3 regions of the Gottfriedia sp. NPDC057991 genome follow, and region 3 is predicted to be linked to each of the others. Evidence: riboswitches for the same ligand, from Rfam matches in the RefSeq annotation. Region 3 holds a riboswitch; each other region holds the start of a gene.
The links. A riboswitch is a leader RNA that binds a small molecule or an ion and turns the genes downstream of it on or off. The one in region 3 is predicted to bind S-adenosylmethionine.

Region 1 (11,220 bases), on a different contig from region 3:
ATCTTCCAAATCCTACATATTAAAAAATCTCTTAATATTTTCTAATATTTTATCATATGTATATATACTTAAAAGTTAATTATTTACGAAATAATTGTGAACATTATAATTCAATTTAGTCAATAAAAAACAAATCCAACAATAAAAGCACCGCAATTTCTCTAAAATTGAGGTGCTTTTTTTATTTTCAATGAATTTCATATACTTCCACTGTTCATAACAATAACTTAAACTATGCTTTTAATAATCTAGATACCCAGAAAAATAAAATTTTGATACTGGTAAAAATTTTAAGGATGATGTAAAAAACTTGATACTAACTTCAAAGAGTAAATTCAAGTAAAATATGGAAGATGTCCTTAAATAGTAAAAAATATTTTATGGGCAATTTATGGGCAATAAAAATTATTAATTTGAAACAAACAAACTGCCCATAAATAAAAAACCCTCAACGCCAATAGCGTCAAGGGTTGATTTGATTAATATACTGACATGTATTGATCTCTTTCCCAAGGGTGAACTTGAGTACGGAAGATATCCCATTCGATTTCTTTTGCTTCTACAAAGTGTTCGAATAAGTGTGATCCTAGAGCACCAACGATTACTTCGTCAGTTTTTAATAGATCAAGTGCAGCTGCTAAAGTTGCTGGTAAATCGATGATTCCAACTTCTTCGCGCTCTTCTTTAGACATAACGTAGATGTTACGGTCTACTGGAGCTGGAGCTTCTAATTTATTTTTGATTCCGTCTAAACCTGCTGCTAATAATACTGATAATGCTAAGTATGGGTTTGCAGCTGGGTCAACTGAACGTACTTCAACACGTGTGCTTAAGCCACGAGATGCAGGAATACGAATTAGTGGACTACGGTTTCTTGCAGACCAAGCAACGTAACATGGAGCTTCATAGCCTGGTACTAAACGTTTGTATGAGTTTACAGTTGGGTTTGTAACAGCTGTAAAGTTTGGAGCATGTTTTAAGATCCCTGCAATGAAGTGACGTGCAGTTTCACTTAAACCTAATTCACCAGTCTCATCGTAGAATGCGTTTTTACCATTTGTAAATAATGATAAGTTACAGTGCATACCTGAACCGTTTACACCAAATAATGGTTTTGGCATAAATGTAGCGTGTAAACCGTGTTTACGAGCGATTGTTTTTACAACTAATTTAAATGTTTGAATGTCATCACAAGCTTTGATTGCACCAGCATATTTGAAATCAATTTCATGTTGTCCTGGAGCTACTTCGTGGTGAGATGCTTCGATTTCAAAGCCCATTTCTTCAAGTTCAAGAACGATATCACGACGGCAGTTTTCACCTAAATCAGTTGGTGCTAAGTCGAAGTATCCGCCTTTATCATTTAACTCAAGAGTTGGTTCACCTTTTTCATCTAATTTAAATAAGAAGAATTCTGGCTCAGGCCCTAAGTTGAAATCTGTGAAGCCTAAAGCTTCCATTTCTTTTAACATACGTTTTAAGTTATTACGAGGATCTCCTTCAAATGGAGTGCCATCTGCATTGTAAATATCACAGATTAAACGAGCTACTTTTCCTTTTTCAGCAGTCCAAGGGAATACTACCCAAGTGTCTAAATCAGGGAATAAATACATATCTGATTCTTCGATACGAACGAATCCTTCGATTGAAGAACCGTCAAACATCATTTTATTGTCTAAAGCTTTTTCAAGCTGACTTACTGGAATTTCAACGTTTTTGATAATCCCTAGTAAATCCGTAAATTGTAGACGTATGTACTTTACGTTTTGTTCTTTTGAAATACGGAAAATATCTTCTTTTGTAAACTTAGCCATTATAAAAGTTCCCCTTTCGTATGCAACAAACAAAATTAGTCTAACACACTTTAAAATAGAAAAGTAGAGATATACTACTTCCACTTTTCTATTTTTTTTATTTTAAGTTTAGTGATTAGCAGTTTAAATATGTTTCTTTTTCCCATTCTGATACACGTAATCGATATGCATCCCATTCTTCTTTTTTGTTTTGAAGGAATGAATAAAATACGTGTTTCCCTAAAACTTGCTGCAGGAATTCACTGTTTTCAAGTTCTGTAACTGCTTCAAGTAAGCTTCCAGGCAATGTTTCAATGCCTTCTGCTTTTCTAGTTACATCATCCATCAAGTACAGGTTTTCACTACGTTCGACTGGAGGTGTTAATTTTCTTTCAATACCATCCAAGCCTGCTGATAATAAAACAGCTAAAGCTAAATAAGGATTTGCAGATGGGTCTGGATTTCGTACTTCGATTCTAGTACCTGCACCTCTTGCAGCTGGTATACGAATTGTACATGTACGATTACTTTGTGACCAAGCTACATAAACTGGTGCTTCATAGCCTGGAACTAAACGTTTATAAGAATTAACTGTTGGATTTGTAACTGAAGCATTTGCACGAGCATGTGTTAATACACCTGCAATAAATTGTCGCGCTGTTTCAGATAATCCAATTGAATCATGCTGATCATAAAAGGCATTACCATTATCATTTCCTAGACTCATATGACAATGCATACCTGAGCCATTTTCTCCAAAAATTGGTTTTGGCATGAATGTAGCAACTAAACCATTTTTTTCAGCAATTGTTTTAACTGTATTTTTAAATAATTGAATATTATCAGCTGTTTGTAATCCTGGTGCGTATTTCCAATCAATCTCATGTTGACCGATTGCAACTTCGTGATGTAAAGCTTCAACTTCTAAACCTAACGCCTGAAGGGCTTTGGTAATATCACGTCGTATTGTAACTGTTTTATCTAGGGGGGCTACATCAAAATATCCACCATTATCATTTGGAACTAACTGATTTCCTTCCTTAGTAAATAGGAAGAATTCAGGTTCAGGTCCTACATTAAAAGAAGTAAATCCCTTGTCAGTCGCTTTGTCAATTGCTCGTTTAAGCACATTTCTTGGGTCACCTTCAAAAGGTGTACCATTCGGATAATAAACATCGCAAATGAAGAGTCCAACTTTTTCGTTAGTGTCGACTTTCCAAGTATTCAAATCTGGGAAAAGCATCATATCACTTGCTTCAATTTTTGTGAATCCGTTAATACTAGAGCCATCAAACATAGTTTCATTATTAAGTATTTTTTCAATTTGTGTGATTGGTAGTTCTAAATGTTTGAATACCCCTTCTACATCTGTAAAAAATAACTGTACAAACTCAAGACTGTGTTCTTCAACACTATTTAAAATCGTTTCCTTTTTCATTTATATTTCCCCCCATATAAATATAAAAGCTAGAATAATCCGGACTTAATCAATAACTTAATGAAAGAATCGAGACATATCTCCTTGTCGTAAAGAAGTTCTACCTAATTTACCATTTTGATATAACTCTTGACGAAGCATTTTTCGAAGCTGTTCATCTGATATTGATTTTTCAACAATGACTTGTTGAACCACTGTTTCTTTGGATTTTTCTGACGATTTTAAATTGAGTACTTCTTTAATTCCTGCTAAATTTAAGCCTTGTTCTATAAAAGTTTTTATCTCTAATAATCGATCGACATCATTGAAAGAAAATAATCTACGATTACCTTCAGAACGAGCTGGACGAATTAAATCATGCTCTTCATAATATCGAATTTGTCTTGCGGATAATTCAGTTAACGAAATGACTATTCCGATTGGGAAAAGTGGCGTTGAGCGTCTTACTTGATCATTCATAGCAATGCTCCTTTCGTTCATCTATAAGTATTTTATTTCATGTTAGATAATCTGTCAATACGATGTTAGAAAATCTAACATGAAAATATTTGTTTTTTATTCTATGCAATATTAGTTAAAATTCTACTATTTTATTAAAAAAAAATAATCTCCATTAGTTTGGAGATTATTACAGTTTGTATTCAAATATTAGGCTATTTGACTAGTCCTTCGAATTGACAATTTATCAATCATCGCTAATCCGAATTGGGTCAGTATGAATGCTAATTCTTAATTTTTTTTGCTAACAAAATTGCAATTAATAATAAAATACCTTTAATAATATCTTGCGCATAGTATGGTACGTTCAACATCGTGAATCCGTTTAAAAGGATCCCCATTAAGCACGCACCTAAAAATGTTCCGATTATATTTGGTTTCCCTTTTCCAAACATAGCGATTCCTATATATGCCGCTGTAATACTATCCATTAATAATGGTGTACCTGCTGAAACTTGCCCTGTACCAACTCGACTAGCAAGTAAAATCCCACCAAGTGATGCAAAAAGCCCACTAATAATATAAGCATAAACACGATACTTGTTTACGGGTATTGCTGATAAGTATGCAGCAGTTTTATTTCCTCCAATAAAGAAGAATACTCTTCCCCAAGTAGTCTTTTCTAAAAATAAGTGTGTAATTAAAATACAAATTATCATTATTATGACTGCAACTGGGATATTAAAAAATGACCCTTGCCCAAGATATAAAAACGAAGGAATAAAATGACCTGTAGTTGCTTCATTATTAATTGTCATTCCTTCATAGATCGAGGAACCCTTTGTTAAGGTTAAATGTAAACCATTTACAACAAACATCATAGCAAGAGTAACTAATAAGTCCGGTAATTTCCCTTTCGTTATAAACAGACCGTTTAATAATCCAACTATTAAACCAAAAACAATTGGAATTAATAGTGTAATTAATAGCTCTTGTCTAAAAACAATTAAACAATAAGCTGCTGTAACCGTACTTAAACTCGCGGTTGATCCAACTGATAAGTCTAAACCATCAATGATTAAACTAAACGTAACTCCAATCGCCAGTAATGTTACGATTGAAATCGATCTTAAAATATCAGAAATATTACTATAAGATAAGAAGGAATTCGATGTCATTGAAAAAAATGCAATAACGACTAGAAGTAGCAGTACCGCTCCAAAATCCAAAAATAATCTTCTACCTTGTGTTTGTGCCCATTGCGTCATTGTATCCCCTCCAATAACTCACCTTGAATAATTGTATAAATTTTGTCACCTATCACATTAGCTTCTTCAATATCATTCGTGAAATAAATAACACAACCACCGTTAGAACAAAATTCATCTATGTATTGGAAAATATGTAGTTTAGCATAAATATCAACACCTTTTAGTGGTTCATCTAAAATAAGACACTTCAAATTCGGTGAGATCCATTTTGCTATACTTACTTTTTGCTGATTTCCTCCACTAAGGTGTAAAATTTCTTTTTCAGTGTCCTTTGGATAAATACTTAAAGTATTGATTAAGGATTGAGAACTCTTAATTTCGAGATTTTTATTTATCCAACCTCTTTTGTTGAACGAGATATTCTCTCTAATCGAGTGATTTAGAAATAAACCTTCTTTTCTTCGATCCTCTGGTACAAATGCAATTCCTTGTTTATATGCATGCTGAGGAGACTTGATCAAAAATGAGTTTCTTCCTATTATTAATTCATATTGGCTTCGATTGCCCCATATTGTTTTTGCTAAACTCGTTTTCTTATTTCCATTTGCACCATAAATGGCAATTACTTCATTTTTATTTATTTCTATATTAATAGAAGGTTTCGTTTCACTTAATCGGATATTACGAAACTGAAAAGCTGGTTCATTAGCCTCTTTTATGGTTTTTTTAAATGAAAATTTACCGAAAGACATTTGTCCGATTATTTCTTCCACAGTTAATGTCGATGAGCTACCTTGATACACGATTTCTCCACTTCTTAATACCGTTAATTCATCTGTAAATTTAACAAGTTCACCAATTGAGTGTAAAATGACGACAATACCTTTCCCCATTCTTTTCAAATCATGTAAGAATGAGAAAAATTGCTCTTTTTCAGTATTTCCTAGGGAAGAAGTAGGCTCATCAAATAGGAAGTAGGATGCATCATTTAGTAGTGCTTTTGCAATTAAAATAAATTGTTTTTCATAAATTGAACAATCACTTACTTGTTTGTAATATGGTAGATTCAAATTCCATTTTGAAAGTCGATTTTGAACAAATTCAACACTTTTCTTTTTTGAGAAGAAGAAATTCTTATTTTCTCGATTCAATGCAATCGTTAAATTTTCAATTACTGTTAATCCTTGCACAAGTCCCTCATCAACTTCTTGTGGGACATATGCGATTGTTGATTTTTCACTTACTTTACACTTACCATTTGTTGGCTGAATTCTATTAGCTAGAATCTTCATTAACGTACTTTTACCTGCACCATTTAAACCAGCCAAACCGTCTATTTTTCCAGATTTGACTGTAAAATTAATATCTTTCAGTACCTCTGATTCTCCATAACTAAAAAATACAGATTCTAGTTGAATAGTCATCTTTAGTTCCCCTTATCTAATTTCTCCATCCATGGTGAAGTTGCAGCTTGTGAAGGTATCCAGTTTTTACTATATTTTCTTAGATCACTAACTTTAATTGAAGTATTTGGAAGCTCATCTTTCTCTATTAATTTAGGTTCTAAAGAATAAATATCTGGCGTTTCTTCTCCAGCTATTTTTTGATATAGGAATCTAGATTGAACTTCGCCAATCTCTCCCGGATCACTTGCAGCTGAAGTAACCCAAGGTGAATTTTTCTCTTGAATTAATTGAAGATCTTCATCACTTAAATCAATTCCGTAAACTTTTACTTCATTACGTCCAGCTTGTTGAATTGCTTTTGTAGCACCCTTTGCAAACTCATCCCAAGTTGCAAAAATAGCATCAAGCTGACCTTTAGGATATTTCTTTAATAATGCTTCTACCTGTGCTTGTGTATCAAGCATCGTATTACTACTTGCTTTTCCGAATCTAGCAACCTCTTTTATATTCGGGTAACGTTTATAAAATGCATCAAGAATAACTTTTCTGCGTTCCATCGGTGTAAAACCGCCTACCCAAATTGTTGCGATATTCCCTTTTCCGTTTAATCCTTCTGCTAAACTCTTTAAACTTTTCCATGCTAAACTATAGTCATCTTGGTCAATTACTGTAACACCAGGAATATTTAGATCACTATCAAAAGAAACAACTGGAATGCCTGCAGCTAATGCTTTTTTCACACCTTTTTCTAATGTTTCTTTTCGTCCATGATCGATTAAAATTCCATCAACCTTTGAATTGACGGCTGTATCTAAATTGGAGGCCATCTTTGCTAAATCATTATCAGCATTATATACTTGTACTTCTCCGCCAAATTTCCCAACTTGTTTTTTCACGCCATCGATATATTGTGAAGAAAAAGTTCCAATTGAAAACTCCATAATTAAAGCAATTTTTGTTTTCTTTTTTATTGCTTCAGGAATTTCAGCATTGCTACTTGCGGATACTTTCCTTACTTCAGTACTAGCATTTTCAGATTTTTTGTTGAAACTGCATTTTGTTCATTTGCACAAGCTGTTAATAATACTGATGCGATTGATAGTGTTGCAATAATTTTTTTCATGACTCTTGCTCCCAACTTTTAAACGTTTCTTTATAATCGCTAGAAACAATTCCTTTTTCTGTAATAATCGCTGTTATTAATTCATTCGGTGTCACGTCAAACGCTGGGTTTAGTACATCGATTCCTTCAGGGGCAATTTGAACATTTCCGATATGTGTTACTTCAGTGCGATCGCGTTGTTCAATTACAATTTCGCTGCCTGATTCGATTGATAAATCGATTGTTGATAATGGAGCGGCTACATAAAATGGGATTTGGTAAAAGTTAGCTAAAATCGCTAATTGTAATGTTCCAATTTTATTTGCAGTGTCCCCATTAGCAGTAATGCGATCAGCTCCAACTATTACTGCATCAACTTTTTTATTTTGTAATAAGTAGCCGACCATATTATCCGTTAACAATGTAACTGGGATTCCACTTTGGTTTAATTCCCATGATGTCAGTCTTGCACCTTGAAATACTGGTCTTGTTTCTGTTGCATAAGCTGAAATTTCCCAGCCTTTTTCTTTTGCTAAGTGAAGTGGCGCTAAAGCTGTTCCATATCGACTTGTCGCAATACTCCCTGCGTTGCAATGTGTTAATACTGCAGCACCGTCATGTAATAATGTTAAAGCATTTTCACCGATTTCCTTGCAAGTTGCCTCATCTGCTAAATGTAATTTAATCGCTTCTTCCATTATAATTAATTTAGCTTCGGATACAGTCACTGCTTCTTTACTAGATCCAATTAGTTTCTCAACAGCCCATGCTAAATTTACTGCAGTTGGTCTAGCACTAATTAGTTTATCTGCTAATAATCGTGCTTGTTGATGAAATTCATCAATTTGTTCAGTTTCAAGTTCTCGAACACCTAAATAAAGTCCATATGCAGCTGCTAAACCAATAGCTGGTGCTCCTCTTACTTGTAATTTTACGATTGCTTCACGTACATCTAATAATGTCGTTGCATCAAAATAGTGTATTTCAGTTGGTAATTTTGTTTGGTCTAAAATTTTTAAACTTTCACCGTTCCATTGTAATGATTCAGGTATTTGCTGTAATGTAGTCATCGATTATTACTCCAATCCATTAATTAAATTTCCAATATTTCTAATAGTAAATCTATTTTTTATACAATAAACTCCGAATTTTAAGACTTTTTTCTTTGCTTCAATTTTTTGATTATGTTCCAGTGCATCTATATCTTCAACGTGAGCAAGACCGATACTTCTTCGGATTAATTCACATCCAATAACCCCAATTGCATCCACCCAATATCCTTCTAGTTTTTCTTTAATTAGAGCTTTTTGGTTAAATGGTCTAACACTATGCTCTTCCCATAGTCGAATAAATGTTTCATTAAAAACTTTTTCAATGTTTAAAATATGTTCAATGATTTCGTCTTTTCGTTCAGTACGGCTGAAAAGTTGAAAAAGTAAATTTGCCTGAATTTGCCCTAAATCAAAACCGATTGGTCCTACAAAAGCAAATTCCGGGTCAATTATTTTTGTTTCTGTTTCAGATACGAAAATGCTTCCCGTATGTAAATCACCATGTAATAAAGCTTCTTTTTTCGATAAGAAATCTAATTTTAGTTTCGCAACCTCAATTTGTAGATCTGCATCATTCCATAGTTCTTGAATTTCATCTGATAATTCTTCTTCAAAACTATTTGTTTCACTGTTAAAAAATGGATCTGTATAAACAAGATTTTCTGTTATATCACATAAGTCGGGATTATTAAAAAAATACTCTAACTCTTTTTTCTTGGCTGGTGATGTTCCGAAGTCTGAAGTGAAAAATAATGACTTTGCTAAGAATTCTCCGATATGTTCAGCTAAAAACGGATAGCTTTTTTTCTCAATGATACCTTTTCGTAAAATTTGTAAGTGAGAAAGATCCTCCATTACAGTTACGGCTTGTTCTTCATCATGCTCTAAAATTTTCGGTGCATGTAATGGGATTAACTCATTGTATATTTTTGTCGCATTACTCTCGATCGTAGCTCGCTTTAATGTAAGTGGCCAGCTTTCACCAACAACTTTTGCATATGGCAGAGCTTGTTTTATAATTAACCCCTTCTCGCTTCCTACTGGATTAACTTTAAATACTAAATTTAAATTCCCATCCCCGATTTCGATACATTCACATAGTTCATTTTTAAAATATCCAAGTTTTTGTATATAAGTAATTGCAGTTGCTTCTGTTAACGGTCTATATTCTTTTCGTTCAATGACAGTCACTAAATTCATCCCCCTTGAATTTTGCAAAATAAAAAGCCTCTTTTCCGAGACGAAAAGAGGCAATACTAATTGGCTTTCGTCTCTTATCTACCAGAAAATTTCTTTTCTGTTGGAATTAGCACCGTGCCTTACTGAGCATTTAAGCTCAGGCGTAAACAATACGCCCCATTTCACAATGGTATTATGGTCGGTTGCTGGGCATCGTCGGGCCAAATCCCTCCGCCTACTCGAAATAAGAGTTCGCATATTTGATTTTATAATCGTATTTTAGTTTATAGATTTTTAATTTGTCAATTACTTTTTTGAAACTTTTTGTAAATTTCTTCTTTTCTGTCTTCAAAAATAGGGATTGTACCGCGTATTTCATCGACTTTTTTCGGATCAATTTCGCCAAATACGATTTCTTCATTCGTGCTGCCTTTGGAAACTATTTCTCCCCAAGGGTCAATGATCACTGATCCTCCACCAAATGTATTCGCTAAATCTTTTCCTACTCGATTACAAGCAACAACATAACACTGATTTTCGATTGCTCTTGCTTTTAATAAGATTTCCCAATGATTCATTCTTTGAATTGGCCATTCAGCGACAAAAAATAAAACTTTTGCACCCTTTTGAGAATGAGCTCCAATCCATTCAGGGAAACGCAAATCATAGCAAACAAAACCTGCAGCCGTTAATCCATCGATTTCAAACAGTCCATCTGATTCCCCTGATTGAAGATAGTGATGCTCGTTCATTAACTGGAACAAATGAACTTTATCATAAGTTTTTACTAATTCGCCAGTGCTGCTAATAACAATTAACGTATTCGTAACACCATTTTTTCTTGCAATCGGGAACGACCCAGCAATCAATATTACGTTATTTGATTTTGCGATGGACTGAAGTTCAGAAATAACCGCTTCTTGTTCACCTGTGTGCAAGCCAATTTCTTCCAGACAATAGCCTGTTGTCCATAACTCTGGTAATACAATTACACGTACATTTTCTTTAACAGCTTCGTTTATTTGAGTTTTCATTTTCTCTAAATTAGACTTTGATTCACCTAAAATAACGTCAGATTGAATACACGCAATTTTAATCACAATTTATTCACCCTATTCTAAATTTTATAGACATTTTTAAATCGAGCATATATGATGGTGAAAGTTATTGCAACAGTCGTTCATGAAAATCATTCGGTTAAGAAACGATCTAATCAAATTAATTTTATTATATTTTTGGAGTGATTAACTTGAATCATAGTAAACTATTAAACAATTTACCAAAACAATTTTTTGCTTCACTAGTCCAAAAAGTAAATCAGTCAATAGGTAATGGTCATGATGTCATTAATCTTGGTCAAGGAAATCCAGACCAACCTACACCCGACCATATTATAAAAGCTTTACAAAAGTCAGTTGAAAACCCTTTAACCCATCGTTATTCTCCGTTTAGAGGAATGAGCTCATTAAAAAATGCTGTTGTAGAATTTTATAAACGAGAGTATGATGTTGATTTAGACCCAGAGGAAGAAGTAGCCATATTATTCGGTGGAAAAGCTGGATTAGTTGAGCTACCACTTTGTTTATGTGACGCGGGAGATA
Region 2 (11,220 bases), on a different contig from region 3:
TTTTAATGGGTCAATTATATCTATGGTGTTAAGTGTTTTGATTGGTGGAATATTTATTTATTTGTTTACGATTGGAATAAGTAAATTTCCTAATAAAGGATTGCCCGAAATTTTTAACAATAGACTACCTAAACTTGTTAAAAACATTTACTTAGCATTTTTAGGCGTAATGTGGTTGGCTGCAGGGGCATTTGTTTTAATTTCTTTCACATATATTACTGTACTGTATTTAAATACTGAGTTAAATATGGGATATGTTTTAGCTTTTTTTCTAGTTATTGTTATTTATGGCGCAAATTGTTATACAAAATCAATCCTCAACGTTATTGAAATAATGGTACTTGTAGCTACTCCAGTTGTTTTTTTTATCGTTTATAAAGCTTTGGCAAGCAATTATTTTTATTTCGTCCATATTAAAAGAATACTCCATTATTTTTGGCAAATGCCTAACTATAGTTCTATTTCAGCTGCTACTTATTTTTTTACAGGCTATATAAATCTAGCGATCATCAATCGTTATCTTGAAACGAAAAAGGTTGTTAAATTTCTGTGGATTTTACCTTTAATCGGATTCGTTGTAATTAGTTTTACATTTTTCGTCCCAATTGCTTTTTTAGGTGTGAAAGGGATTAATGATGTAGTGTTTCCTTGGGTCTTCATAACTGATTCTCTAAGAATGGAATATGGGTTTATCGAAAGAGTGCTATATTTGATGCTTTATATATTCCTTTTGTTGTCACTATTATTTAGCATATTAACATGGCATGTTGGTTTAAAACTATTTGAAGGAATGTTTTTTTATTATAATTTGAAACCTGCTAAAAAAAGGAAATTTTATGGATATATGATCTTTCTATTTTTTGGAGCCGTTACGATGACACTGCAGACATTTACGAACGAAAGAGAATTATTTGATCTGATTAAAATATGGCAAAATATCCGTTTTCCTGCTGAAGGCATGTTAGTAGTGTCAATTTTTTTCTTATCACGGAGGCAAAGAGCATGAACCGTATTTTAACGTTGTTGTTAATTATGGAATTAAGTTTTATGTCTGGTTGCCAATTACTCGATGTTGATAAACGTTTTTTTGTCGTAGCGATAGGAATCGATCATACAGATGAAAATGGCGTCTACCTTGTGTCAGTGAAATTAGCCATCCCATCAGCACAAATTGGAGCGGGAAAGTCTAATTTTCAAATTATTTCTCAAAAATCAACTTCAGTTTCTGAGGCCATTAGAATAATCCAATCTTTAGTAGATAAAAAATTAGATTTTGCTCAATGTAGGGTAATCGTTATCGATAAAGAGCTACTAGTTGAAAACCAAATTGATTTGATGAAGTGGTTTATTAAACGGCCAGATATTCAAGGTGTTGCTTATGTAGCTGTAGGAGAACCTTCTGCAAAAGAAGCTTTATCATGGAGGGTTAAATCAGAGAGATTAGCGGGTAACGCTGTTGTGTTAGCTTTTAATGAAGAATCAAATAGGTCACCATATGTAATGTCAGAGATACTTAATGATTATTATATGCGATTGATAGAAAACGGTATAGATCCATATTTACCTATTATTGAACCGTTCGATAGTTCCTTTAAAATTAATACTTCCGCAGTTTTTAAAGGAACAAAATTTAAAGCAGTATTAAATCGTGATGAAACAAGGATGCTTAATGTGCTCTTAAATCCCAAAGTAACAACATTAATTAATGTTGGAAAAGGAAAAAATCAATTTTACATAAGTGCTGAAAATACGAAAACTGACATGAAAATTGTTATGCCTAAAAATAAAAAGCCATATCTAGACGTTCATATAAAGGTAAAAGGATTTATTGAGGAATCTAATAAGACACTACATCAAGATAGAGAATTGAAAGAGTATGAGAAAAAAGCATCAATCATTATGAGCTCAAGAACAAAAAAATTTCTAGAGCGTCTACAGGAATTAAATGTTGATCCACTTGGACTTGGGTTAAACTTTCAAGCAAAATACGGAATGACAAAAAAAGAAATAAATAAGTGGAAAGAAATTTATCCGAAACTTGAATTTCGAGTAAAATCTGAAGTTAATCTAAAGGGTACTGGTACCATGTATTAAATTTTTAGATCTATGTTAAATAAATAATTTTAAAATTTTATTTTTTCAAATAAATACTAGGGTAAAAGCGCTTTTTTGATAAAAATGTTTAAATTCCTTTATTGACAATCTGTTTACTAGGATTTATGATTCAGTTAATGAAATTACATAACACAAACTTATCGAGAGTGACCGAGGGATCAGGCCCTATGACGTCCGGCAACCTCCTTATGAAGGAACGGTGCCACTTCCTGCAGAATGAAATCATTCTGATAGATAAGTCGAAAACAATTGTTTCCGATGCCTCTTTCTGAATGAAAGAGGCTTTTTCTTATTTATTTACATAGGAGGTTAACATAACCTTAGTACTTTGGTTTTGAGATGCATTTTATTAATAATAAACCCAACTTAACCAATGCGAAAACTAGACAATTTTAATCATAAAGGGGAGAATAGAAATGAAATATGGTTTTTGGTTACCGATTTTTGGAGGATGGTTACGTAATGTGGATGACGAAAGCATGCCACCAACATTTGAATATGCTAAAGAGGTCATTCAATCAGCTGAAAAATGGGGATACTCGACTACTTTAATAGCTGAATTATATTTAAACGACATTAAAGGGCCGGAGCATGATTCACTTGAAGCTTGGTCAACAGCAGCGGCGCTTGCTGCAGTAACGGAAAAAATCGAAATTATGACTGCGATCCGTCCAGGTTTTCATAATCCTGCAGTAACAGCAAAAATGGCTGCGAATATTGATCAAATCAGTAACGGTCGTTTTACGCTAAACGTCGTTTCTGCATGGTGGGCAGAAGAAGCTCGTCAATATGGCGGTATTTTTACTGAACATGATGAGCGTTATGCTCGTACAGAGGAGTTTATTGATGTCCTTAAAGGCTTATGGACAGAAGAAACATTCAATTATTCAGGTAAATTTTACGACTTACAGGATACGAAGCTTGCTCCAAAACCTGTTCAGAGACCAAATCCGATTCTTTATGCAGGTGGAGAAAGTGAAAAAGGAAAGCAAACCATTGTAGAAAAGTGCGATGCATATGTTATGCACGGTGGAACAGTTGAAGAAATTAATCAGAAAGTAACAGATATGAAGGTACGCCGTGAACAAACTGGCAATGCACCATTAAGGTCTTTTGGTATGGCTGCTTATGTTATTTGTAGAGATACAGAAGAAGAGGCTTTGGCTGAGCTAGAAAAAATTACGACTGTGAAAGATTCAAGCGGTTATGCAGGCTTTAAAGACTTCACTACAAAATCACAATTAGAGCAACAAATCCAATTACAAGATTACTCAGTTTCAAATCGTGGTCTTAGACCAAATCTAGTAGGAACACCAGAGCAAATTGCAGACCGAATTTTACAATATGAAGAAGCTGGCTTAGACTTATTATTATTACAATTTTCACCTCAACTTGAGGAAATGGAACGCTTTTCACAGCAAGTTATGCCATTAGTAGAACAAAAACGTAGTTTAATAAAGAACTAGAAAGGGGATTTAAAGATGAGCAAAGTATACGTAATTCATGAAAATAGTGAGTGGACTGTGCATTTAACAAAAAGATTAGAGGAGCTTGGCGTTCCTTATGAGGAATGGCATTTAGACGAAGGTACGGTAGATTTATCAACAGCACCACCAGAAGGGATCTTTTATAGCCGAATGAGTGCTTCGTCTCATACTCGTGATCATCGTTTTGCAGCTGAATTTACGGGGCAAGTATTAGCTTGGCTTGAAGCACATGGTCGTACAGTGTTAAATGGAACAAATGCCTTAAAGCTAGAAGTTAGTAAAGTTTTACAATATTTAGAGCTAAACAAGTATGGTGTGAAGACTCCTAAAACGATCGCAGCAGTTGGAAAGCAAAACATTATTAAGGCAGCTAATAGCTTTGCTGGACAATCATTTATTACGAAGCATAATCGTGCTGGTAAAGGCTTAGGGGTTCAACTATTCCATAGTATCGATGCTTTAACAGCTTATGTGGAAGGACCGACTTTTGAGGAACCAGTCGATGGTATTACACTGATTCAAGAATACATCCAATCACCTGAAAGCTACATCACTCGTTGTGAATTTGTAGGTGGAAACTTTGTTTATGCAGTTAAAGTTGATACTTCAGAAGGCTTTGAACTTTGCCCAGCTGATGCGTGCCAAATTGGTGATTTGTTCTGCCCAGTTGGAGAAGAAGTAGAAGAGAAGCCTAAATTCCAAATCATTGAAGGCTTTGAGGACGAAATTATAAATAAATATAAAGAGGTTCTAGCTAAAAATAATGTTCAAGTTGCCGGAATCGAATTTATCAGAAATGCTGATGGTACAATTTTTACTTATGATATCAATACAAATACCAACTATAACTCAGATGCAGAAGAAAAAGCTGGAAAATTCGGAATGCTCGAATTAGCTTCATTTTTAAAGAAGACTTTGGAAGAAAAATACACTACAACAGCAACGTCTTAAGAAAATCTATTTAGAATGACGGTAAAAAGCTCAGACCTACACGTAACAAAGGTTTGGGTTTTTTTTTGTTCAGTTTGTTAAATTTTTTCTTGAACTAAGAGTAATAGGCAATTATTTGAGAGGAATATGCTAACGATTAAAAATAATATATTGATAATATTAGATTGTAAGTTGTTATTAAATTTTGAGGCTAAAAAAGGTCAAATGAATTCGTACTACTTGATTTTTAAAATGTACTTTTAAGATCAAAAAGGGGGATACAAATGAAAAAGACTTTTTATTTAATGAGACATGGGCAAACATTATTTAATAAAAGAAGGAAGATTCAAGGGTGGTGTGATTCACCACTAACAGAATTAGGAATTAAACAGGCAGAGGCTGCTGCGAAATACTTTAAAGAACAAAATATTATTTTTGACCATGCCTATTGTTCCACATCAGAAAGAGCGAGTGATACGTTGGAGATCGTGACAGAATTGCCGTATACAAGATTAAAAGGATTAAAAGAATGGAATTTTGGAACGTTTGAAGGTGAAAGTGAAGATTTAAATCCACTACTGCCGTATGGTGATTTCTTTGTTAAGTTTGGCGGAGAAGACCAAAAAGAATTGCAACAACGAATTGCTACTACATGTCAAAAAATAATGGATGAAGATAATGAAGTAGTATTAGCTGTTTCTCATGGGGCTGCATTGAGAAATTTTATGAGGTGCTGGGAACATACTAGCTCTGTTACACAACAAGATCGAATTGGAAATTGTTGCATTTTGAAGTTTGAATATGAGAACAGGGAATTTAAATTAGTTGAGATTATTAACCATAATTTTAGTGAAGTAGTCCAACTATAGTTTTTTTAGGTTAATAGATTACATATTATTGAAAGTGAGGAAAGTAAAATGGAATACACAAAGCTTGGGAATACAGGATTAGAAATATCTAGACTTTGCCTTGGTTGTATGGGATTTGGAGATGCAAAACGTTGGATCCATCCATGGGTAATCGATGAGGAAAGTAGCCGTACAATTATTAAAAAAGCACTAGACTTAGGTATCAATTTTTTTGATACGGCGAATGTCTATTCAGATGGTACTAGTGAAGAATTTGTTGGTAGAGCTTTAAAAGATTATGCCAATCGAGATGAAATTGTTCTTGCTACGAAGGTTTATTTCCCTATGCATAAAGGTCCCAACGGTTCAGGACTTTCCCGAAAACATATTATGAGCGAAATTGATAAAAGTCTTAAACGCCTTGGAACAGATTATGTGGACTTATACCAAATACATCGCTGGGATTATAACACACCAATCGAAGAAACAATGGAGGCACTTCATGATTTAGTGAAGGCAGGAAAGGTAAGATATATCGGTGCTTCTGCTATGTATGCATGGCAGTTTTTAAAGGCTTTACATGTTGCAGAGAAAAATGGCTGGACCAAATTTGTCTCAATGCAAAATCATCTCAACCTCATATACCGTGAAGAGGAAAGAGAGATGTTACCCCTATGTAAAGAAGAAAAAATTGGTGTAATTCCATATAGCCCACTTGCATCAGGAAGATTGACACGTGACTGGTCAAATACGACGCTAAGATCTGAAACGGATGAAACTCAAAAATCTAAATACGGTGCAACTGAAAATACGGATCGACTTGTTGTGGAACGTGTTGCAGAGATTGCTGAAAAACATGGAGTAACTAAATCAAACATTGCACTTGCTTGGTTACTGCAGAAAGAACCAGTATCAGCGCCAATTATTGGGGCTACTAAAATTTCACATCTTGAGGATTCTGTTGGAGCTTTGTCAGTTAATTTAACGGCTGAAGAAGTTGCGTATTTGGAAGAGCCTTATGTTCCACATTCGGTAGTTGGTGCTTTAAGTTCAAATTAATAAGTGTGAAAAGTGTATTTTTAGTAAATATAGACGTTGAATAGACTTATATATTAAAAACGATAAAAAGACATTGTATTCATGTTAAGCTTTGTGAACTTTTATTAAGCTAAGTAAGATGGAATTGTAAAGATGAGAACGCTCAAACCTAAGTATAAAGAGGTTTGGGCTTTTTTGTATTTACAGTAATTCTAGTGTTTTTGGTAGTTTTAACTTTCATTTTCCCTAAGTGAAGAAAGTAAAAAAAGTATGACAAACTCTACACTAGTCAAAATTATAGATAGGAACTTTTGTAACTAATTTACTAAAGTACAATTATGCAAATTACTTAGTGACTCATTTGGTCTTATTTTTTAAATCTGTTTTCTTATAATTAAAGTAAGACATAATCAATTAGCTTTAAGACTTATGTTTGAGGTGGCAAAAAAATGGATCGAAAAAGTTTGGCGGTTTTAAATCAGCTTGTTCTAAGAGATTCTTATATAACAGTTCAAGAACTTGCACTAACATTTAATGTTTCAAATCGTAAAATTTACAATGATATAGCCAAGATTAACGATTGGTTAAAGGAGAGTGGTTATCCGAAGTTGAGTCAAGTACGTGGACAAGGACTCTATCTTGATGAAAATTTAAAGGGGAAATTGAGAACCCAATTAATTGTAAGCGATTATCCTTACTATGAAAATTCGCCTAATGAAAGAAGAGCTTGGATTTTTATCTTTATAGCAGTTCAAGAGAGACCACTTTTTTGAATGATTTTATTGAGCTGTTTCAGGTAAGTAGAAATACAATCCTAGAAGATATAAAAAAACTAAAAGATGAAGCAAGCGATCTTCAACTAAGCATCGAGCCTGGACGTTACCAAGGTTATCAAATTAAGGGTGATGAAAATGATATAAGACGAGCGTTAATTCACTTCTTATCGTTTGTAACACCTAAGAGTGGTTGGTATCAAATCATTGTTGATTCTTCCATTGAAAATAAGCAGGAATATAAATTACTGAGAGCTCATCAATGCTGCTAATAAAGAAATTCAAAATCAGTCTTCCATTCAACCAATGGGATCGACATTTGAACAGATTAGTTTTCTATTGTATGATGCGATTGTTTTGGAATGGATCGCAGCGTTTAACAAAACACATGATGATCTGAAAGCACGACATGCAAATTTTGAATCGGTTATTTTATTGATTTTTATCAAAAGTGATTAATGGGCATCCCTAGTAGAAAGGATGCTTTTTTGTATTTTATGCTATAAAATTTCACTACCAATTTATTAGCTCTAGATTATTAAGTATTAATTAGTATATATATTTAATAATCTATGTAGGTAAAGACTTTATTCAGTTAAAATTAAAAAGACCACTTTATACAAAAAGGAGAGACTGGATTTGAAAAAGTCTATTGAATTATACACGATCAAGGAGAATGTAATTTGTCTTGTTTGTGGAAATAAAGGAGCCAGTCAGTCTTATGGTAAGTATTATCCAAATGGTGTCGGCGAGTTAGCGGATAAAATTAAATCATATGAAGCTGTAAGAGATAAACCTTATTTATCACAAACAATGGGACTTGGAGGAACGATCCCGTTTAAATGTTTAAATTGCGGTAATATCGGTCTAATAGATTATGGAGGAATTGAGGGTTATAAACAAGCTTTTAAAACGATATAGATCGCGTTATGTTAATACTAAATTAGTAGGCCTCTACCTTATTAAAGTTAGGGGTCATTCTTTTGTAAAGAATCAGAACAAAAGTAAATATTTTTATATTCTGCAATGAGTTGCTCATATGTCGTTCATATTGCTTTTTCTAAGATTTACTTGTAGAACAATTCATGGAGCAAATGTTCAAATCGTAATTTTTTAACTGGAAAATACTTCGAAAAGAGCGCTACACTCAAAACTATTAAAATCGGAAATACTTACTTGTTTCTTTGTATTGCAGAGTGATATATGTTGCAATATGCCGAAAAATCCTTCATATTTGTTAAAAAGGAGGTCCGTTATGCGAAGTGATATACAACAGAATGAAAGAGCTTTTTCTTCCAAGGAAGTAGCAGAAGAACTGGGTATTGCAACAACTACTGTTCGAAAGTATGGCCTAATCTTAGAGCGCAATGGATATGAGTTCTTGAAAGATGGCGATCGGCGTATATTTGTTCAATCCGACATTAGAGTGCTTATAGCGTTACGCGATACAGATAAGCCCCTGGAAGATACTGCAAAAGACCTCGTATTTCAACAAAAAGAAAGATTAGAGGGTTTCGATCAAACACAGATTGCAATATCCGATACATATGAAAATTTACCACATGACCCAAATCAATTAAAAGAGTTTTTAAGGTTTTTAGTCAGTGAACTCGCAGCTGCACGTGAAATGAATGTTCAACTAAAAAATGATATGTCAGAACTTAAAACTGCAGTTTCTAGACTCCAACAAGATCATCATGATATAAGTGCAAATATCGGAAATTCATCCCAAAAGACTTATATAAAAATTGAAAAATTAGCCGAACAACAAAAGATTCAATTCGAAACATTATTGGAGCAAGAAAAAGATAAAATTGATTTTTTTCAAGAAGAAATACAAAACATTCGAGAAGAACAGAAAAAAGAATGGCGTTCACAAGATGATTTTAATAAACGTTTAGAAATTGTGATACAAAAACCTAAAGATAAATGGGGATGGCTTTTCTCATTATTTAGAAAATAAGGGGCCAATTAAAGTCTTTTTATGCTAATCTTTTAAAAATTAAAAACTTTTGAAAATGCTTACATTAATAAGTACTTAAAGGTCGATACATGAGTAATGATGTATCGGCTTTTTTCATTCGTATAGCTGGTCGATACATCTTGTAATTAAATTCCAATGTCTTAGTATTTTATATCTGTTTTATTTCCTTTGAAACAAAAAAGTAATATTAAACTGAAACAACTGCACAAATTTAGAATTCATAATGGAAGGAAATAAAATAATCTCAATGAAAAAAGCCTCTTTTTAAAAATAGTAATTGAGTCTAAAATAAATGAATTGAGTAGATTTTAAAATAAATCAGTTGTTTTTAGATTTAAGGGATGGCTTACAGCTTGGTTTATTCATGTTTTTTTGTTGGCATGAATTTTGCTTAGTGAATAGTTAGAAGAGGAAGTAGTTATTTCCGATTTTAGATGGACAGAAATAGGAGGTGTTTTTTTAAGAAAGTGTGCTGTTGAGTAGGCACAAAGTTTCTATAGTGTTTTTTTAGAGATTATCAGAAATTGTAATTGTTTTTAAAAGTTTATGCTATTTTAGTAGATCAATTTTTTCAATTATTTTGCTTTGTTTTTTCTGAATATTCTAAAATAAGGGTGGGGCATTTATGGATTCTACTAATGAAAAAGGTCAGTTACAACGTTCCATGAAAAGTCGGCATTTGTTTATGATTTCACTCGGAGGAGTAATCGGTACAGGTTTATTTTTAGGTTCAGGACTTACGATTAATCAAGCTGGTCCAGGGGGAGCGGTTGTTGCCTATTTGTTCGGTGGATTGGTAATGTACCTTGTAATGGTTTGTTTAGGTGAACTATCAATTGCAATGCCAGTTACAGGTTCATTTAAGACTTATGCTACGAAGTACATTGGTCCAGGTACCGGATTTACGATTGGCTGGATGTATTGGCTTAGTTGGGCAACAACAGTTGGATTAGAATTCACTGCGGCTGGAATATTGATGCAAAGATGGTTTCCACATGTACCTGTTTGGATCTGGTGTCTTGTGTTTATAGTTCTTTTGTTAGGTTTAAACATTCTTAGTGTAAAAGGCTATGCAGAGGCAGAGTTTTGGTTTGCGGGAATTAAAGTATTTGCAGTTATAGCTTTTATATTGATTGGAGCAGCAACCATATTTGGGTTTGGTCATAAAGGGAGTTCAGCACCTTTGTTTACTAATTTTACAAAAGATGGTGGGCTTTTCCCACATGGATTTTCAGCTATATTTTCAACTATGATGGCAGTAGTATTTGCATTTCAGGGTGCAGAAGTTGTTGGAATTGCAGCTGGTGAAAGTGAAACACCAGAAAAGACTCTTCCTAAAGCAATTCGTAGTATCATTTTTCGCGTCCTGATTTTTTATGTGTTAGCCATTTTAGTATTAGCGGCTTTGATTCCATGGAGACATGCAGGAGTAGTAGAAAGTCCATTTGTTGCAGTCTTTGATAGTGTAGGTATTCCATATGCAGCTGATATTATGAATCTAGTTATTTTAACTGCTTTACTATCTGTAGGTAATTCAGGATTATATGTATGTTCTCGCATGCTTTGGTCACTTTCCAATAGCGGAATGGCACCTAAAGCTTTAGGTAAAGTTAATTCTCGAGGTGTCCCGTTTAATGCAGTATTGTTTAGTCTTCTTTTTGCATTAGTATCATTATTTACAAGTGTAATATCTGCAGAAACAGTTTTTGTCGTTCTGCTGTCTGTAACTGGACTAGCTGGTACATTCAGTTGGATGGCAATTGCCTTGTCGCAATACAACTTTAGAAGACAATTTATTAAAAATGGTGGAAATGTTAAGGAATTAAAGTACAAAGTTCCACTATTCCCATTAATCCCTATTCTTTGTCTAGTTTTATGTGGAATTTCCATTGTATTTATGGCTTTTGATCCTACACAACGTTCTTCCCTAATTGGTGGTTTAGGATTTATGGGTGTATGTTATCTTTATTACTTTTTACGTCATGGAAAAAATAAAGGTAAGATTGGCATGAAGAAAAAACACGGAGAAATACCGACTCAACAGA
Region 3 (11,220 bases):
GTATCTATTCTTCCATTTTTGGCAGCTGCAATGTTTTATATTGAAACACGTGCACGTAAAAGATGGGATGATTACCGAAAGAAACGTTCAAATTTAATTGCGTTTATACATGAAGATTTTTCAGGTATAAAAGTAGTTCAATCCTTTGCAAAAGAAAAGGATAAAGAAAAAGACTTCAAAGAAAAGGTTTCTGAATTAATGGGTTCATTCATGAAAGCAGTAAAAATGAATGACTTCTTTTGGCCATTAGTTGAGCTTTCATGGGGTGTTGGTACTGTAATTGTATTTTATGTTGGTTATAAGCTTGTAACTAGTCAAGAAATTGAAGTTGGAACATTAATCGCATTTTCAATGTATATTGGCATGTTCTGGCGTCCAATTATGAACTTATCAAACTTCTATAATACATTAATATCAAACTTCTCGGCAGCTGATCGTATTTTTGACATTATGGATATTGATCCAGAAATTATTAGCGAAGAAAATGCACCTCCAATCGAACGAATTAATGGTGAAGTTCAATTTAGAAATGTGACTTTTGGTTATGATGAAAACTCTACAGTATTAAAAAATGTTAATTTCACAATAAATCCTGGTGAAAAAATTGCATTGGTAGGCGTAACAGGAGCAGGGAAAACAACGATTGTTTCACTTTTAAGCCGATTCTATGATCCTTTAAAAGGTGAAATTTTAGTTGATGGAAACGATATTAAAAAAGTAGATTTAGAATCCTTTAGAAGTCAAATGGGAATTATGCTACAAGATACATTCCTATTCTCAACATCGATTATGGAAAATATTCGATACGGTAAATTAAATGCTACAGATGAAGAAGTAATTGCTGCAGCTAAAGCAGTCCATGCTCACGACTTTATCATTAAAATGGAAAATGGGTATGATACGGATGTAAATGAGAGGGGCTCAAGACTTTCATTAGGTCAAAGACAATTAATCTCGTTTGCTCGTGCTCTACTAGCTGATCCTAGAATTTTGATATTAGATGAAGCTACTTCAAATATCGATACACATACAGAGAAGCTTGTCCAAAATGGTATAGAAAAGCTATTAGAAGGACGTACTTCATTTGTCATTGCCCACCGATTATCTACAATTCGTGACTGCGACAAAATTATGGTAATCGGAAACGGAAATGTCGAGGAAAGCGGTACACATGAAGAGTTATTAGCATTAAAAGGACATTATTATAAGTTATACATGGCGCAATATAGCTTCATTAATGATGGAGCATAATTGATCTGTGTTGTTTAGATTGTGGCTGTCTCAAAAGTCAGGTTAACTGACTAATGGGCAGCCCTTTTTTATTGTAAAATGTATAAGTGCTAAAGATGGGGGTATTTCAACGGCGTTTTTTCATTTGTGGTCGATCTAATTGATCTTTATTAGATATTTTTGCAGGCTCTTATCAAGTTTTTATTCGATACAAGACATATTACAAGTTTTCTATTTGAAATAATCTGCTTGTGGATGTTTTTAGGTCATAATACCTTAACTGGTATGGGTACTTTTTAATTTTAATTGCGATTATTAATGTTTTAATTGCAGTTTTATCAAGTTTAATTGCGATTCTCAAATTTTAATTGCAGTTTTGCCAATTTTAATTGTGATTCTCAGATTTTATTTGCAGTCCACTGTTTAATTGCGATTTTCTAAGACTTATTTGCACCTCCGAGAGGACAACCATTTTTATGCCAAAAATTTAAATTTAGAACTTTGGAAATGAATTATTACGAATTCTTAATATAAGAATTAATTCTATGAATCTTGAAAAGTCAACTTAATATAAGTAGATAAAATATCTTTATTTTCTATTTTTTTCTAATGTTAAAATAATAGTGAATTAATATTTTTGTGAAAATGGAGGTCAAGTATGAAACTTAATTTTGAAATTAATTTGGATGATTATATTGAATTTAATTTACATCATTTAAAACACTCAAAAACTGTTCAAAAGTCGTTAATTAATCAACGAATTGCTGTGAGTTTAATCTATTTAGTAATACCATTTTTAATTTCCTTTCTTTTCAAACAACCGCTTTTTGGTTATTTACTTGCCTTTTCGTTAGCAGCCATTGTTTGGTTCATTTATTTTCCAAAGTATTTCTACCGTTCATCAAAAAACAAAATGATTAAGCATTTAACTGAAAAGAACGATCAATCTTTATTCGGTGAACATTCTCTAAAGGTAGATGAGAATGGAATCAAAGAAATTACACAATCAAGTGTTCATGAAATAAAGTGGGATGATATCGTTCAAATAAAAGGCACGAAGAATTACTTTTATATTTACTTTACAAGTATGCAAGCCATTGTCGTACCACTAGAAGCAATAAAAGATGACATGGAGAGATTATTACAATTTTACAGAAAATATAATATTCAAGTTTTATATTGCTAGTTGAATATTGCATTCTGATCGCTAAAAGTTCAAGTTATTTTTACTTGAGCTTTTTTATTGTTACTTCTCATTCTTAATCAAGAAAGAAGAATTATGATAAAATGTAAAAAAGGGAGGGTACTCACTTGGAGAATTGTGTAAAGGTTTCAGTTCGAACGCTAGTTGAGTATGCTCATACAGCGGGTAGTATCAATGTAACATATAAAAGTTCGGTTCCATTAATTGAAGGAACAAAGGCACACCAAAAAATCCAAAGAGAATATGGTGAACAGGATGTAAAAGAACGACCTATATCCGGCACCATAACATTGGATCAATTGGTGTTTCAAATAGAAGGCCGTTGTGATGGATTATTGATTAATGATAATCAATATATAATAGAAGAAATTAAATCAACATTGAAGGATTTAAATGAAATAAATGAAAATTCATATCCTGTTCATTGGGCTCAAGCAAAAGTTTATGGATATTTTATTTGTGAAGAATTACAGCTTGAAAAGATTACACTTAGACTTACATATATGAATATTTTAACTGAGCAAAAAATAAGCTTCGATCTTTTGTTTACAAAGGATGAATTAACAAATTACTTATACAAAATGCTGGAAATTTATTATCCTTTTGCTAAATGGAAATACGATCATATTGAGTTAAGGAATCAGACAATAAACGAATTGAATTTTCCCTTTCCTTCTTTCAGAAAAGGTCAAAGAAAGTTAGCGGGTGCGGTATATCAAACGATTCAAGAAGGTAATAATTTATTTGCGGTAGCACCAACCGGAATTGGAAAAACGGTTTCAACTATTTTTCCAACGGTTAAAAGTATTGGTGAAAATAGTATAAATCGAATGTTTTACTTAACTTCTAAGACGATTACTAGGACTGTTGCTGAAGAAGCATTTAAGCGAATGACAGATCAAGGACTTTGTATAAAGTGTACGACGATTACAGCTAAAGATAAAATCTGTTTTAAAGAAGAGACGATGTGTCAAAAGGACTATTGTGAATTTGCCAATGGTTATTATGACCGGATAAATGATGCTGTTCTTGATATTCTTTCATCGGAAAAAGCGCTAACCAGGGAGAAAATAGAAGAATATGCACGCAAACATACGGTATGTCCATTTGAATACTCATTAGATTTATTAAATTCTTCAGATGCGATTATTTGCGATGTAAATTATATTTTCGATCCTAGGGTTTCGTTAAAACGATTATTTGATGAACATAAACGAAGTTCAGTTTTATTAATTGATGAAGCTCATAATCTTGTTGATCGTGCAAGAGAAATGTATTCTGCGAGTCTATTCAAATCTAAATTTTTAGAGTTGAAGAATAGGTATAAAAATTTAAAAGATGAACTTTATGCCATAATAAATGAAATAAATAAGCGATTTATTGAATTGAGAAAAAAATGGAAGGACGTAGTAACCCCAGTTTCAAAGGAAATAGATGAGGATTTACTAGAACTTCTACATACATTTAATGAAATCGTAGAAATAAAATTACAGGAAATGGAAGAGGACGAAAATAAACAACTTCTACTTGAAACATATTTTGAGTCACTCAACTTCGTCAAAATCGCGGAGTTTTTTGATGAAAATTATGTATGCTACTATGAACTATATAAAAGTGAAGTTCATTTAAAGTTATTTTGCCTTGATCCTTCTAAAGTAATAAATGACGTCATAAAAAGATTTCGCTCTACAATTTATTTTTCAGCTACTTTAACGCCAATACAATTTTTTCAAGATATGCTTGGTGATCAAAGTCGCGATTATACAATTTCAATCGATTCTCCTTTTCATAGAGAACAACTGGAAGTAACAATTGATCCGCTATCAACTCGATATCAAGATCGTGAAAGAAATTTAGAAAGATTAATTGATTCCGTGTATAAAGAAATTACGAAAAGAAAAGGTAATTATTTAGTTTTTTATCCGTCATATCAATATTTAATTCAAAGTGTTGATTTATTTAAAGAGAAATACCCTAACATAAAAACAATCGTTCAAGAAAATGGTATGACTGAAATTGAACGAGAGGAGTTCCTTTTACAGTTTGATAGTCTAAATGAGGAAACGTTAGTTGGCTTTGCTGTATTAGGTGGCATATTCTCTGAAGGAATCGATTTAAAGGGTGATCGATTAAACGGTGTCGTAGTAGTTGGTGTAGGATTGCCACAGATTTGTTTAGAAAGAAATATTTTAAAGGAGCATTTTAATTCGGTTGGAAAAAATGGGTATTATTATGCATATGTCTTTCCAGGTATGAATAAAGTAATGCAAGCGGGTGGAAGAGTTATCCGATCTGAATCAGATGAAGGGACTTTATTACTAATTGATGATCGATATAAGAGTTCACTTTATCGAAGTTTAGTACCTGAAGAATGGAAGTAAGAGTTAATAATTAAATAATTCAAAAAAAACGATTGATAATAATCAGAGTTTTTAATATACTTACAATATAATTAAATAATCTTATCAAGAGCGGTGGAGGGACTGGCCCGACGAAACCCGGCAACTCTAGTAAATACTAGAAAGTGCTAAATCCTGCAGGTGAAAAACCTGGAAGATAAGAGCGATATGTTTATTTTACAGACATAACCACTTCTTATTTTTTAGGAAGTGGTTTTTTTATTTGACTAAAATGGGGGATTTATAATGACTAACACAAAAGAGGCTTTAAACACGAATAAAAAATCGATTGAAACGGTAGCTGTGCATGGTAGCAAAGGATATGATCCATTAACTGGTGCAATTAGTTATCCAATTTATCAATCTGCTACATTTAAACATGCAGGACTTCATCAATCGACTGGATATGATTATGCAAGATTACAAAATCCAACTCGAGAAGAAGTCGAAAATACTGTTGCAAAATTAGAAAGTGCAAATTATGGTGTTGCATTCGCAACAGGAAATGCAGCCGTTACTGCAGTATTAAGCTTATTTAAAAAGGGTGATCATCTAATTGTTTCAGATGATTTATACGGGGGTACATATCGCTTATTCGAAGAAATTTATTCGCCATATGGACTTGAGCATAATTTTGTTGATACGACTGAAATTGAAAATATTCTTGATGCACTTAAACCGAACACAAAAGGAATTTTTATTGAAACACCTTCAAATCCAATGATGAAAGTAACTGATTTAAAAAGAGTAGTAGAGATTGCAAAAAAACGAGATATTATTGTAATTGTCGATAATACATTTTTAACTCCTTATTTCTTTAGACCAATTGAATTAGGGGCAGATGTTGTTGTTCATAGTGGAACAAAGTATTTAGGTGGTCATAATGATACACTAGCTGGCTTCGTCGTAACGAATTCAGAAAATACGAATGAACGAATTCGCTATTATCAAAAATCAACAGGTGCAACATTAGCTCCATTTGACTCTTGGTTAATCTTAAGAGGTATTAAAACATTGCATTTACGCATGGAATACAGTCAAAAAAATGCGATTGTACTTGCGAAGTTTTTAGAAAATCATCCAAATGTTACTGAAGTATATTATGTAGGATTACCAACGCATAAGGGATATTCAATTATTAAAGAACAGGCAACTGGATTTGGTGCAATGATTTCATTTAAAGTGAAGGATTTAAGTTTAGTTGAACAAGTTTTAGGAAGTGTAAAAGTCATTACATTCGCAGAAAGCTTAGGTGGTGTTGAATCATTAATTACGTATCCACATACGCAAACTCATTCAGAAATGCCAGAGGAATTTAAACGAAAGCTTGGTCTAGATGACCATACACTACGATTATCAGTTGGAATTGAACATATTGATGATTTATTAAATGACTTAGAAAATGCATTGGGGTGATGAGCATGCAATTTGGAACGAAACTAATTCATAACGGAAATGAAATTGATCAGGTGACAGGTGCATTGAGTATACCAATTTATCAGACATCAACATTTCATCAATTTGATATAGAGAATTTTGGTAAGTACGACTATGCGAGAAGTGGAAATCCAACAAGAGAAGCGTTAGAAAATACAATTGCAAAATTAGAAAATGGTGTACGTGGCTTTGCGTTTTCATCAGGAATGGCTGCAATCTCTTCTGTATTATCTTTGTTCTCAGCTGGAGATCATATTGTCATTTGTGAAGATGTTTATGGAGGGACATTTAGAATAGCGACAAAAGTATTAAATCGTTTCGGAATCGATTTTACCTTTGTAGACGCTTCTAATTTACAAGAGATTGAAGCTGGAATAAAGCCAAATACAAAAGGACTTTATTTAGAAACACCTTCTAACCCTCTTTTGAAAATTACTGACTTAAGTAGTGCAATTAAAATTGCAAAAGAAAATGACATCCTTGTCATTGTAGATAATAGTTTTTTATCACCATATTTACAAAGACCATTAGACTTAGGAGCTGATATTGTCGTTCATAGTGCAACAAAGTTTATTGCAGGTCATAGCGATGTAATCGGAGGATTAGCGGTCGTAAATTCAGAAGAACTTGCAAGTGATTTATACACAATCCAAAATTCATTCGGAGCCATCTTAGGTCCACAGGACTGTTGGCTTACATTAAGAGGATTAAAGACCCTAAAAGTTCGTATGGATGCATATGAACAAACTGCATCAAAATTAGCAAACTGGCTTTTAGAACAAGAAGAAGTTGAGGATGTTTATTACCCAGGACTAAAAGGTCATCCTGGTCACGATGTTCATTTTGAGCAGGCTACTGGAGGAGGAGCAGTCCTTTCATTTACACTAAAAACGATTGAACAAACGACAAGTTTCCTTCAATCAGTCGAAAACGTTGCAGTTGCAGTTTCACTAGGTGGAGTTGAGACAATTGTTTCATATCCTGTAAAAATGTCCCATGCTGCAATACCGCTCGATGTTCGTGAACGATTAGGCGTTAAAGATACATTAATAAGAGTGTCCGTTGGTTTAGAAGATATTGAAGACTTGATTGCAAGCTTCCAAAAAGCATTAAAAGCTGGAGCAATAGTAAAGTGAAAGGAATAGGAAAATCCAATAAATAAAATTGTATTTGGCCGAAAAGAATTGAAAAACGAACAATAATTAGATGAAAACGGTAGAATATCCGTTCAATTCGAGAAAAACATTAATCCCACAATGGAATCATATTTCCTTGTGGGATTAATTCACTTTATATTTTTTGATTTTGCGTTACTTTTTTATTTAGTGTAGAAGACTAAGTAAGGAATATTTCCCCATCACCAATTTCCTCTTGAATTACCTCAGATGCACCAATAAGTGCCAATGCGTTCCCAACTATTTGAACTGAATCGGAAAGAACAATTCTTCTTTGTAACTCAAGTAAATCTAATTTATCTGAAGTGAACAATTGCTTAGAAACGAAAAAAGCTACGGATAATTGACCAGCTGTACCAATCCACATTCCCGATATGATATCTCTTTTCCCTTGAAAGATTGGATCTTTGTCGATTGAATATAATTTTGATAATGTAATCGTTTCATATAATTGTGCAACTGCCTTAACCCAAGATGCAGCAACAATTTTTCTCTCAAGACTCGATTGTAATTCCTCATCTTCTAAATTAGTTTTCTGATAATGATCTTTCCCATCCTTTTCCTTTATATTTTCTTCTAGCATCTTTTCCATCTCCAATATAAAATATCTGTTATTTATATAACTATTCAACTTGGTGTGATTGTGATTCTATCTAATAGGATATTTTCGTATTTCAATCATTAACTTCTAGTTAAATTAGGATGAAATCGACAAATTGTTTAATTATAATAGTCTGATGTCAATTAATTGATTTTTAAGTTTGAATTGTCTAATATTGGATAAATAAAGCTAATTTGCATATGGTAATTTCTAATGAAAAGGTTTCACTTTGTTTATAAACGAATATTTTTTAAAAATAATACAAAAAATGTTCGTGTTTTTACTTGAAACGCATTCTGATTGATGGTATTCTATTTTAGGTTGATCAAATGAAATAATTTAAACCTTATTTGGAGGTATATATAGATGTATGATGTGATCGTTGTTGGAGCAGGACCTGCTGGAATCTTTACATGTTATGAATTAACTTTAAAAATGCCTAATGCTAAAGTACTACTTGTTGATAAAGGACATGATATATTCGCAAGACATTGCCCAATTTTACAAAAGAAAATTGAAAAATGTCCGCCTGCTGCAGGAAAAAAAGATTTTTCAGGTTGCTTACCAGCTTGCTCAATTACAAATGGATTTGGTGGAGCTGGAGCATATTCAGATGGGAAATTTAATATTACAAGCGAATTTGGTGGATGGATGACAGATTACTTATCAGATTCACAAGTAGTTGAATTAATCAAATACGTTGATGAAATTAATTTAGAACATGGTGCGACTGAATCGATTACGGATCCTTTAACAGAAGAAGTTAGAGATATTGAACGTCGTGGTTACGCAGCTGGACTTAAATTATTACGTGCACAAGTTCGTCACTTAGGAACGGAACAAAATTTAGAAATTCTAAAAAGAATTTATGAGTATTTAAAAACGAAAATAGATATGAAGTACAAAACTGAAGTAGAGGACTTAATAACTGAAAAGGTTGAAGGTACTCATATCATAAAAGGAATTAAATTAAAAAAAGGTGAAGAATTACATGCTGAGAAAGTTGTAATTGTACCTGGTCGTGATGGCTCAAAATGGTTAACTGATGTTATGAAAAAACGTCGTTTAAAAATGTCAACAAATCAAGTTGATATTGGTGTTCGTGTTGAAACTTCAAACGTAGTAATGGAAGAAATTAATAAGCACTTATACGAAGGGAAATTCGTATTTAATACTAGCGTGGGTACAAAAGTCAGAACATTCTGTAGTAATCCATCTGGGCACGTAGTAGTTGAAAATCATTCAGGTATTATGACTGCTAATGGACATGCTTATAAAGATCCTAAATTAGGAAGTCCAAATACAAACTTTGCCTTATTAGTATCGCATCAATTCGCAGAACCATTTGACAAACCAAATGAATATGCACATGAGGTTTCACGCCTTGCAAACATGCTTTCACACGGTGGAGTAATCGTGCAAAAATACGGAGATATATTAAAAGGTCGCCGCTCAACTGAAAAACGTATTAAAGAAGGCTTTTTAGAACCAACTTTAAAAGAAGCAGTACCAGGGGACTTAGGACTAGTTTTACCATATAATACAATGAAAAGTTTAATTGAAATGGTAGAAGCATTAAATCATGTGACTCCAGGTATCGCTGCAGAACATACACTTTTCTATGGCGTAGAAGCAAAATTCTATTCGGCTCGACCGAAGCTAAATGTACACTTTGAAAGTGAAATCTCTGGATTATATCTAGGTGGAGATGGAGCGGGCGTTACTCGTGGTTTAGCCCAAGCAAGCGCATGTGGCGTATGGATTGCGCGTGATATCATTACGAAAATTGAAAGCAAAGAAAAAGAATTAGTTACTGTTTAATACTTAATTTAACAAACCTCTAGTGCATTGTTATAGCATTAGAGGTTTGTTTTGTTAGAATAGATAATTTTTTGCCTTTTAGCTGAATAAGGAATTAACGATACTTTTTTGAAGATGTATAATTTAATTAAAAGATTTCTGATGGAAACTTAGTGGAGGAAATATGTTGTTAAAGCTAAAATCTGAAACTGAAATTTATAATATGGCAGATTTATATTATAGAACACATTGGTTCGTAGTTGATTCAAGACTAAAAGGAAAAATATTAAATTCAATTAATGAAGGTTTAGTCATAGAGAGAAGGAAAGTTTTAGAATGGGTTATTAATCCCTCTGTAGACTGGGATGATATTGATTTAAGTACATAAATGGTTGAACAAGCAAGATTAGATCGAAGTGTATTATAAAATAAATTACAAATAAGTTAGGAGTCGTGAACCACTCCCACCACTGAGCTAACGCTTGAAGTGGGGGCTTCTCGATTCCGTGACGAAAGCAACCTTTCATCTCCACGAGCGTTACTTCCCACAGTTCCTGCGGTAGATGTCCAACGAATGAAGGTTCTTTCGTTACCTTAGTTATTTTACGAGTGGAAGGGTGACGGGCTTGGTTTTCGCACTATGCCTTATTTGTCCACACAACCCTATATAACTACTTATCAAAGAACAATTCATAAGAAAATCATAGCATATAACCATATGTTTTTCTATCGAAAAAAGGCAATTCATCTCCCACCTACCGTTGGACTAAAGTCCTTCACACGCTTGAGGAAGGAGACTTCTTGCCTCATTAAGTTAAAATGGAAGCTAAGGAGAAAATTTATTATAAGCGTGGCACAGAAGAATTAAAAGTGAAAACTATACGTGCCCATAAACTTGTTCAAGAGTTTAATAATATTAATGTGGAATCGTTCGAAAGAAAAGAAGAAATATTGAAAGAGCTGTTTGGAACAGTAGGCGTAAATCCAAGTATTGAGCATAATTTTCATTGTGATTTAGGTTATAACATACATGTAGGGGATCATTTCTATGCAGGTTATAATTGTACAATCTTAGATATGGCAGAAGTGAAAATAGGAAATAACTGTATGATTGGTCCGAATGTAGGAATCTATACAGCTGGTCATTCGATTGAACCAAAGGATAGAAATAAGAGCGGATATGCGATTCCAATTCATATTGGAGACGATGTGTGGATTGGTGGCAGTTGTACTATTTTACCTGGTATTTCGATTGGAGATCATTCAATTATAGCTGCAGGTTCTGTCGTTACGAAAGACGTGCCTTCTAATACTGTAGTGGCCGGTAACCCAGCGAAAGTTATTAAAAGTATATAAATGAGGTGAAAACAATGG

Region 1: linked by a shared signal. The riboswitch ahead of mtnK (S-methyl-5-thioribose kinase) and the one ahead of ACFVR2_RS23550 (trans-sulfuration enzyme family protein) in region 3 are both predicted to bind S-adenosylmethionine.
Region 2: linked by a shared signal. The riboswitch ahead of ACFVR2_RS09120 (LLM class flavin-dependent oxidoreductase) and the one ahead of ACFVR2_RS23550 (trans-sulfuration enzyme family protein) in region 3 are both predicted to bind S-adenosylmethionine.

Annotation. Positions count from the first base shown of each region.
Region 1 is NZ_JBHVQN010000006.1:96,294-107,513, reverse strand. It holds gene glnA (type I glutamate--ammonia ligase) at 480-1,814, opposite strand; gene ACFVR2_RS19360 (glutamine synthetase family protein) at 1,930-3,231, opposite strand; gene ACFVR2_RS19355 (MerR family transcriptional regulator) at 3,289-3,690, opposite strand; gene ACFVR2_RS19350 (ABC transporter permease) at 3,954-4,937, opposite strand; gene ACFVR2_RS19345 (ATP-binding cassette domain-containing protein) at 4,934-6,304, opposite strand; partial or broken gene ACFVR2_RS19340 (sugar ABC transporter substrate-binding protein) at 6,307-7,409, opposite strand; gene mtnA (S-methyl-5-thioribose-1-phosphate isomerase) at 7,406-8,458, opposite strand; gene mtnK (S-methyl-5-thioribose kinase) at 8,465-9,640, opposite strand; SAM riboswitch class I at 9,712-9,870, opposite strand; gene ACFVR2_RS19325 (carbon-nitrogen family hydrolase) at 9,922-10,716, opposite strand; gene ACFVR2_RS19320 (pyridoxal phosphate-dependent aminotransferase) at 10,860-11,220, shown strand, end outside.
Region 2 is NZ_JBHVQN010000002.1:323,701-334,920, forward strand. It holds gene ACFVR2_RS09110 (GerAB/ArcD/ProY family transporter) at 1-1,006, shown strand, start outside; gene ACFVR2_RS09115 (Ger(x)C family spore germination protein) at 1,003-2,094, shown strand; SAM riboswitch class I at 2,250-2,356, shown strand; gene ACFVR2_RS09120 (LLM class flavin-dependent oxidoreductase) at 2,532-3,581, shown strand; gene ACFVR2_RS09125 (ATP-grasp domain-containing protein) at 3,597-4,553, shown strand; gene ACFVR2_RS09130 (histidine phosphatase family protein) at 4,817-5,401, shown strand; gene ACFVR2_RS09135 (aldo/keto reductase) at 5,450-6,439, shown strand; gene ACFVR2_RS09140 (HTH domain-containing protein) at 6,868-7,191, shown strand; gene ACFVR2_RS09145 (helix-turn-helix domain-containing protein) at 7,188-7,463, shown strand; gene ACFVR2_RS09150 (hypothetical protein) at 7,831-8,112, shown strand; gene ACFVR2_RS09155 (hypothetical protein) at 8,447-9,154, shown strand; gene ACFVR2_RS09160 (amino acid permease) at 9,801-11,220, shown strand, end outside.
Region 3 is NZ_JBHVQN010000009.1:75,135-86,354, forward strand. It holds gene ACFVR2_RS23535 (ABC transporter ATP-binding protein) at 1-1,251, shown strand, start outside; gene ACFVR2_RS23540 (YcxB family protein) at 1,889-2,416, shown strand; gene ACFVR2_RS23545 (ATP-dependent DNA helicase) at 2,542-4,815, shown strand; SAM riboswitch class I at 4,894-4,997, shown strand; gene ACFVR2_RS23550 (trans-sulfuration enzyme family protein) at 5,080-6,249, shown strand; gene ACFVR2_RS23555 (trans-sulfuration enzyme family protein) at 6,255-7,406, shown strand; gene ACFVR2_RS23560 (hypothetical protein) at 7,606-8,028, opposite strand; gene ACFVR2_RS23565 (NAD(P)/FAD-dependent oxidoreductase) at 8,413-9,867, shown strand; gene ACFVR2_RS23570 (DUF4272 domain-containing protein) at 10,034-10,234, shown strand; gene ACFVR2_RS23575 (sugar O-acetyltransferase) at 10,666-11,202, shown strand; gene ACFVR2_RS23580 (cysteine hydrolase family protein) at 11,217-11,220, shown strand, end outside.